Regions from separate parts of the Brevibacillus sp. HB1.2 genome, predicted to be linked through region 2. Evidence: riboswitches for the same ligand, from Rfam matches in the RefSeq annotation. Region 2 holds a riboswitch; the other holds the start of a gene.
The links. Region 2 has a riboswitch for thiamine pyrophosphate ahead of thiS (sulfur carrier protein ThiS). Riboswitches for the same ligand answer to the same signal wherever they lie in the genome.
Positions count from the first base shown of each region.

Region 1: it holds a riboswitch for thiamine pyrophosphate, as region 2 does, so the genes downstream of both, thiC (phosphomethylpyrimidine synthase ThiC) here and thiS (sulfur carrier protein ThiS) in region 2, are expected to answer to the same signal.

Region 1 covers NZ_JABMIU010000002.1:199,710-204,115, forward strand. The annotation lists gene ku (non-homologous end joining protein Ku) at 1-81, shown strand, start outside; gene HPY28_RS05810 (cation diffusion facilitator family transporter) at 142-1,023, opposite strand; TPP riboswitch at 1,273-1,385, shown strand; gene thiC (phosphomethylpyrimidine synthase ThiC) at 1,538-3,292, shown strand; gene HPY28_RS05820 (hypothetical protein) at 3,308-3,478, shown strand; gene HPY28_RS05825 (DUF1904 family protein) at 3,528-3,857, opposite strand; gene HPY28_RS05830 (ATP-dependent DNA ligase) at 4,255-4,406, shown strand, end outside.
Region 2 covers NZ_JABMIU010000022.1:21,461-25,866, reverse strand. The annotation lists gene HPY28_RS28085 (alanyl-tRNA editing protein) at 1-948, shown strand, start outside; gene kapB (kinase-associated lipoprotein KapB) at 982-1,365, shown strand; TPP riboswitch at 1,407-1,517, shown strand; gene thiS (sulfur carrier protein ThiS) at 1,718-1,921, shown strand; gene HPY28_RS28070 (thiazole synthase) at 1,927-2,700, shown strand; gene HPY28_RS28065 (acetylornithine deacetylase) at 2,693-3,988, shown strand; gene tenA (thiaminase II) at 3,996-4,406, shown strand, end outside.

The sequences.
Region 1 (4,406 bases), on a different contig from region 2:
GAGACCGCAACCGATCAAAAAAAGAAAACGACTACTTCTACAACCAAAACACTGCGCAAAAAGAAGGCAACCCCTGTTTAATCTGCACATAAAAAAACCTGCCCACTCTGGACAGGTTTTTTTGTATTCACATATAGACATCTAGCTTGGCGCCATCTTCCTGCATGGTTCAATATGGATATGAACAGCGTTAATGCGGTGAATCTTGCGCATCTGTTCTTCAATTTTCTCGGTGATGGTGTGGCTCTCCACCACATTCAGACCTGGATCTACATGGATGACAACATCAACGAGCACGCTGCTTCCGTGGTAGCGGGCTTTGATGTCACTGATATCCTTAACTCCCGAAATCGAGGAAATGGTAGCCCGCAGGTCCGCTAGCTCGCTCTCGTCAAAGCCATCTGTCAAACGGTGAGTTGCTTCCCTGAAAATGTCCCAAGCAGTTTTCAAGATGATGAGACCAACAACAAAAGCAGCTAAAGGATCGAGCCAGTGCAATTGAAATTGTGCGCCAGCTACCCCGATAAACGTCCCGATACTGACGAATGCGTCTGAACGGTTGTCAGCTGCCGCTGCATTTAGTGCTTGGCTGTTTGTTTTGATGGCGAGCTTTTTATTGTAGCGATAAACGCCAAGCATTATGACTGCAGTCGCAAGTGCTGTCCACCCTGCCAACAGGTTAGGAGCCGTATGATGTGGGTCCAACAAGGATGGTACGGCATTCGTAACGACTTGAACTCCGACAAATAGCATAATAAATGATGCGACAAGTGCTGAAATCGTCTCCGCCCGAAAATGACCATACGGGTGATCTTTATCAGGTGGTTTCCTTGCAATTCGCAGCCCGATCAAAACAGCAATCGATGCGACGACATCCGTTGAGTTGTTAAGACCGTCGGCCATTAAAGCTTCTGACGCAGTGACATAAGCAACTCCTATTTTTAATACAGAGCAAAATATGTAGGCGAAAATACTCACCCACGCTCCACGTTCTCCTTGTTTTAGATCCGAATAGACATCCATACCTCATCACCTCAAAATACTTCTCCAGCCTGCTTCGACAACGCGGAAAATCAAAGCGCTGGAAGCAGTTGCTTTTTTTCGAACTTCATCGTAACAGATAGGATTCATGTGGGTCTACAGAAACAGTTTTAGTCCGATTCATGAGAATAGGGGGGAGGAAAATGTGTTGCACACCCGCAATTTTTTCGTTGGAAAATTTTCCTTGAAATTAAATGGACTTCCCGTTATCCTATTCTTGCAATCCAAAATACAAAAAAGCACGGGAGCTTGGAAATCACCAGGCTGAGAGGATGGTACTGTGCCATCGACCGTTGAACCTGAACTGGGTAATGCCAGCGGAGGAATGTCATATACGACACGAAAAGATGCGTGTATCTTTTTAGGATACCCGTTTCTTCTCTACTCTCGCGTTGGCGTCGCATATTGTTTTATGCGGCGCTTTTTCGCGGGCAGTTTCTTTCGCCTCCCTAAACGGTTCTCGCTTTCGTGCAACCAAATCAAGGAGGTTTTTCTTATGTCATTGGTGTCTTCTTTTCCAGGCAGTCGCAAAGTATACGAAACAGGTAGTCGTGCGGACATCCGCGTCCCGATGCGCGAGATTTCCCTTCATCCTACCGAAGGATTGTCTGGCTCCACACCCAATCCCCCTCTTCGCGTGTACGATACGAGTGGCGAGTACACCGCAACGGGTTACGTTCCTGACATTCAAGTAGGACTGCCCTCCATCCGCCACGAGTGGATCGATGAGCGAAATGATGCGGAAACGTATGTCGGTCGCGAACCACAACTAGTCGACGACGGCATCCGAAACGAAGCAAAGGCAGCCACCCTCCCCACTTTCCCTCGAGAGGGCTACAAACCAAAACGGGCAAAGTCAGGAAAAAATGTTACCCAGCTTCATTATGCCCGAAAAAATATCATCACACCGGAAATGGAATACGTTGCCATTCGCGAGGGAGTCTCCCCTGAATTTGTACGGGCAGAAATCGCCGCTGGACGTGCGATCCTCCCTTCTAACGTCAATCATCCTGAAAGCGAGCCGATGATCATTGGCCGTAACTTTCATGTCAAAATCAATGCCAACATCGGAACGTCAGCTGTCAGCTCTTCGATGGAAGAAGAAGTCGAAAAAATGATTTGGTCGGTCCGTTGGGGTGCGGACACCATCATGGACCTCTCGACGGGAAAACATATACACACCACGCGGGAGTGGATTATCCGCAATAGTCCTGTTCCAGTCGGTACTGTCCCGATTTATCAAGCACTTGAAAAAGTAAATGGGAAAGCCGAGGATTTGACATGGGAGGTATACCGAGACACCTTGATTGAGCAAGCAGAACAAGGCGTCGATTACTTCACGATTCATGCTGGTGTTCTATTGCGCTACATTCCTATGACAGCTAACCGTGTTACAGGTATCGTCTCTCGCGGTGGATCGATTTTAGCCGCATGGTGCCTGGCCCATCATGAAGAAAACTTTTTGTATACGCATTTTGCTGAAATTTGCGAAATTCTGAAGGCCTATGACATTTGTGTATCGCTCGGAGATGGACTACGTCCTGGCTCCATCGCGGATGCGAATGACGAGGCCCAGTTCGCGGAGCTTGAAACATTGGGAGAACTCACAAAAATTGCGTGGGAACACGACGTACAAGTCATGATTGAAGGTCCTGGTCACGTCCCCATGCATCTCATTCGCGAAAATATGGATAAACAGTTATCCATTTGCCATGAGGCTCCTTTTTACACACTTGGGCCACTCACGACCGACATCGCTCCCGGCTATGATCACATTACTTCAGCGATTGGCGCCGCCATGATTGGATGGTTCGGAACAGCGATGCTCTGCTACGTAACGCCCAAGGAGCACCTCGGCCTACCCAATAAAGAGGATGTACGCAACGGTTTAATCGCATACAAAATCGCAGCGCATGCCGCTGATCTCGCAAAAGGACATCCGCGGGCAAAACTGCGAGACGACGCCTTATCCAAAGCTCGCTTTGATTTTCGCTGGAACGATCAATTCAATTTGTCCCTGGACCCAGAGCGCGCCCGTGAATATCACGACGAAACGTTACCAGCAGAAGCCGCCAAATCCGCCCATTTTTGTTCCATGTGCGGACCTAAATTTTGCAGCATGAAAATATCGCACGACATTCGTCACATCGCCAATGAACAAGGGGCTGCCCAAGATCCCGCCATTCTTTCCGGAATGCAGGAAAAATCGCGTGAGTTCCGCGAACAGGGAAGCCGCTTGTACCATTCCTAATGAAGGGGGATGCCTATGGAGGAAGCCAGTCGTTTACGCGAAAAGATCATTCGACTAGAGGCTGAGCTAGAGCAATCCAAACAGCAATTGCGGCTGATTCAACAGGACTGCAGCCACGTCTATATCGAGAGTCCACTTACGCGAACATGCTCCAAGTGCCTACAAACCGAAAGCCTCTATTATTAATAGAAAAAGGTCGAAATCCCTTTTGGAGGATCTCGACCTTTTTTCTTGCTTATTTCGTCATTCCAACTTGCAACGGAAGTCCTTCTTTATAATAGAGAGTAGGCGATAGCAGAATGAAGAAAATATGGATATGCAGAAAGCCTTGCTTCTTCAAAATGCCGTGTATGGCACTAGCAATCGCATCATGTTGCTTTTGTTCACGGGGAAACATCATGATCTCTACAGACAAAGGACTATTCGTCAATTGCTCTACCTGAAGCAGCTCCAATTTCACCTTTTCCTGAGCTACCTCAGCAATTTTAGAAAACTCTTCTATAAGAATCTGAGAAATGGGCTCTATGTCTTGCTTCGCAAAGCCTTTAAACCGAAGAAACGGCAAGTCAATTCCTTCTTTCGTAAATGAGTTCGCACAGTCATTATAAACAAGTCGCTAATTGTATATCAATGAAAAAAGGATTAAAGAAAGTGAACAACAAACATTCCCAACCCGAGTTAGACACAAAAAGGGCCATATCAGAGAACAGCTCCCTTCCCATGAGGTGTGGTGGACGTACCACGGAAGGAGGAAGCAGTTCAACCAGATACAGCCCAATCCGCTAACCCATCAGTTACTTTATATAAGTAGTATAGCTTGAATTCAATACTTAATCAATAAAAAAGTTTCGTAAAATTCTCACAAGAATGCATCCGCAATCACCACTCGTATAGATCATGCCCATCCGTGAAACTGTATTAGAAAACTGGGCAAGTCCCAACTAAACATAGAGGTGGCAGCTATGGAACTAACTCCGCTTTTTCCTTTTGAGCCTACCAGCACGGAAGCTATACCTATCGGACCACAATGGATAGGCCAAGTGAAATGGGATGGCGTTCGCATTCTTACCTACTACGATGGACACGAAGTCAAACTGTTCAACCGAAAATTAAA
Region 2 (4,406 bases):
TGGGACCGTCGCTTCGATCATATGCAACAGCATGCTGGACAACACATTTTATCTGCTTCCTTCCTGGAAGTCGTGCAAGCGGAGACTGTTGCCTTTCACTTGGGCAAAGAACGTGTCACCATTGATGTACGACTGGATGAGTTGACAACAGATGTATGGGAGAAGGTAGAGAAGCGAGCGAATCAGATTGTTCTGGAAAACCACCCCATCATAGCGCGGTTCGTTGATGACGAGGAGTTGGCAACGCTGCCCTTGAAAAAACAGCCGACCGTTACTGAAAACATTCGTGTCGTGATGATTCCTGAGTTTGATTACAACCCATGTGGAGGAACACATCCTGCACGTACGGGCGAAGTCGGGATGATCAAGATCTTGGGCTGGGAGCGACATCGCGGAAACATTCGTCTGGAATTCATCTGTGGCTGGCGAGCTTTGCGGGACTACAACCAAAAGCAAGCTGTCGTTCGTGATACGGCGAAGCTGCTCGCTACCAATGAAGGTGAACTGATCGCACAGACGGAACGCCTCCTTGCAGAACGTGACACCTTGAAGGCAAAATTGGCAGAAGTGGATAAGCAGCTGTTAGAAGTGGAAGTCAATCAACAACTATCTGCTGCTAGCCAACTCGGTCATTCTCGCCTCATTATGCATACCTTCACGGACAAAACCATTCAACAGCTTCAGCAGTTCGCACAGCTGGCTACTGCTCTGGCGCCAGATGCGATTTGCCTTTTAGCTGCTACTACCGAAGACAAAATGCAAATCGTGTTTGCTCGTGGGCAAGAAGTCAACGTAGCCATCAATCAAGTGTTGAAAGAAACATTGCCGGTCATTGAAGGAAAAGGCGGAGGAAATCCTGCCATGGCACAGGGTGGTGGTCAGTCAGTAGTGGATGCGGAAGAAGTATTGCTGCATGCTCGCAAACTGCTGGAAGCCTCACTAATGTAAATACATTTGATTGAATAAAAGGAGGAAACCGCGATGAACTGGAATCCGGGAGATATCGTTCGCGTGGCGCAGCGAACTGGAGAATATATTGCAGAAGTATTGGAAATCCACGATTCGAAGCTGCTGGTAAAAGTGTTGGCCGTTACTAAATACCCGACGCAAGGCGATTTGCATTCTTCCTACGAAGTAGATGTGCCGCTGTTTCACCAGCGTCCAGCACTCTCTTACATGGAAAAATTCATGACGCCTGTCCAAGGGGTCATTCGCTATAATGGCGCGATTCCGGACTACAAGGAATCTGTGCGTCAGGCGATGGAGAGAGAAATGGAAAAGCTTTCGAAAATGGCAGCTTGGGCAGAGCGTTGTCTCATTGAGCTGGAAAAGATGCACAAGGAAGCCTTTACAAACACGAAATAGAGTGGTACTGTAGTACTCGAATGTACGACAATTGCATAGCTTTACTACCAAACGGGGGCCAAGCAACGTTGGCTGAGATTGTAACGAGTGTGTTACTGACCGTTGAACCTGACCTGGGTCATGCCAGCGGAGGAAGAGGTATTTGGAATCAGTATCACGGTGTCGCATCCGAGCAGAACTATGCTTGTTTGCGTGCATGCATGATCAGATCTCACTCAACCATCCGAGGCGGATGGTTTTTTTATGCCATTCGTCTGGGGAGATGGGATGGGTATACGGCTTCTTCTGTTTGTCTGAATCGACTCAGGCAGGCGGGAGAAGCCGTTTTTTTTCCAGTAGAAGGAGGTAATCAATGATTGTTCAGCTGAATGGGAAAAAAGTAGAGTTGGCGGAAGAGATCACGACAGTGCGAGCCTTGCTTGCTTCTTATTCCCTGCAAGAAAAGATTGTCGTCGTAGAACGAAATGGAGAAATTATTGATCGCTCCGCGTACGAACAAACACCGATTGCAGACGGAGATCGCATAGAAATCGTTCATTTTGTCGGAGGAGGATGATCATTATGATGGATACATTGAAAATTGGACCTTACGAGTTTCGCTCCCGTTTGCTTCTCGGGACAGGTAAATTCGCTGATTTGGATACACAAGGGAAAGCGGTAGAGGTGTCGGAAGCAGAGATTTTGACATTTGCGATTCGTCGCTTGAATTTGGAAAATCCGCAAGAACCAAACTTTTTGGAACAGCTCGATTTGAAAAAATTCACCTTGCTACCTAATACAGCAGGTGCCTATACAGCTGAAGAAGCAGTGCGCATTGCTCGTTTGGCTAAAGCATCAGGATTGTGTGACATGATCAAGGTAGAAGTCATTGGAGACCCGAAAACCCTTCTCCCTGACCCGATTGGTACGTTCGAGGCTTCGAAAATCTTGGTGGAAGAAGGCTTTATCGTACTGACCTACACCAATGACGACCCGATTCTTGCTAGACGTTTACAAGAAGTCGGCGTACATGCGGTTATGCCAGGTGCGTCACCAATTGGTTCCGGACAAGGGATTGTCAATGAAAACAACCTCCGCTTTATCATCGAGGATGCTAAGGTACCGATTATCGTCGATGCAGGAATTGGCTCGCCAGCAGACTGCGCGAAAGCGATGGAACTAGGTGCTGACGGTGTCTTGTTGAATACAGCAGTCGCACTCGCTGACAATCCTGTCTTGATGGCAGAAGCGATGAAGCTCGGGGTGGAAGCAGGTCGCAAAGGCTTCCTGGCAGGCCGTATCGCGAAAAAGCGCTACGCGTCCGCAAGCAGCCCGACTGAAGGGATGATTGAGTAGCGTGGATCGACTGACAGAAGCGGTAGAATCGATTGCCAGCCGCAAAGAAGAGCTGTTCGCATTACTGGCAGAGCTCGTTTCTCATCCGACTGTGAGTCCTCCCGCGCGAAACAGCGATGCCGCACAAGGAGTAATCGCCAACAGATTGCAAGCGATGGGATTCGAGGTCGAACGCTGGACGGTATATCCAGGAGACGACAATATCGTCGGCCGGTTATCAGGGAGTGCCTCTAGTCAGGCAAACAGTTTGATTGTCAACGGGCATATCGATGTGGCTGAAGTCGGAGATGACACGGGGTGGACCTATCCACCGTTTACTCTGACACATGGCAAGGATGGGCGCCTGTACGGCCGTGGTGTTGCGGATATGAAAGGTGGACTGGCAGCGAGCTTGTTTGCGATCCAAATGCTGCGCGAACACGGAATGGAGCTCCAAGGAGATCTGCTCTTTCAATCCGTCATCGGAGAAGAAGCGGGTGAAGCGGGGACATTGGTCGCCATCGAGCGAGGCTATCAAGCTGACTACGCCGTTGTAGTGGATACGAGCAATCTCCAAATGCAAGGACAGGGCGGGGTCATCACAGGCTGGATCACGATTGAGAGTCCGACGACGCTGCATGACGGAATGCGCGCACAGACCATTCATGCAGGCGGACGCGTACGGGGAGCTTCTGCCATTGAAAAAATGACGAAGGTGATCAGCGCACTACAGGAGCTGGAACGGGATTGGGCTGTCATGAAGTCCTACCCCGGCTTTCTACCAGGCAGCAATACGATCAATCCCGCAGTCATCGAGGGTGGTCGTCACGCAGCGTTCATCGCAGACCGTTGCGCACTATGGATTACTGTTCATTTTTATCCGAATGAATCCTACGAAGAGATCATCCGAGAGATCGAGGATCATGTCGGGCGTGCAGCAGCAGCTGATCTTTGGTTGAGAGACAATCCTCCAACATTCCGGTGGGGAGGACGTTCGATGATTGAGGAGCGCGGTGAAATTTTCCCTTCACTGGAGTTGGATACGGAACATCCGGGGTTGGCAATGCTGCAATCCGCCTATGAAAGTCACATGCATCAAGCGCCTGTCGTTAATATGTCGCCTACGGTGACGGATGCAGGCTGGTTTGCGCATGCAGGCATTCCGGCTGTACTATTCGGGCCCGGTGAGCTCACGTATGCACATGCCGTAGATGAATCCATTGATCCTGACCAGCTTGTTCATTTTGCCCAGATTATGGCCCGATTTATTGCCACCTGGTGCAATACCCCAAAGGAAGCGAAGGAGTGAGTATCGCATGACAACCTTTACTGATCGTTTGAGAAAAAGTGTAGCCCCGATCTGGGAGCGTGTTCATCAACATCCTTTCGTCACCGGACTTGGAGATGGCAGCCTGCCCGTTGGTGCATTCAAATATTACATGAAACAAGACTACATCTATCTGATTGATTATGCGAAAATGTTCGCGATTGCGAGTGTGAAGGCGTACGATCTGGAAACAAGCTCCAGATTCGCTGCTTTGCAAGAATCGACGCTGAACACAGAGATGGAGCTGCATCGTCAGTATGCTGAGCGATTTGGCATCTCTCGCGCGGAGCTGGAAGCGACAGAGCCTTCGTTTGTCATGCTGGGATACACCAGCTACATGCTGCGTGTCGCTCATCAAGGGTCGTTGGCAGAAATGGTGAGTGCACTACTCCCATGCACA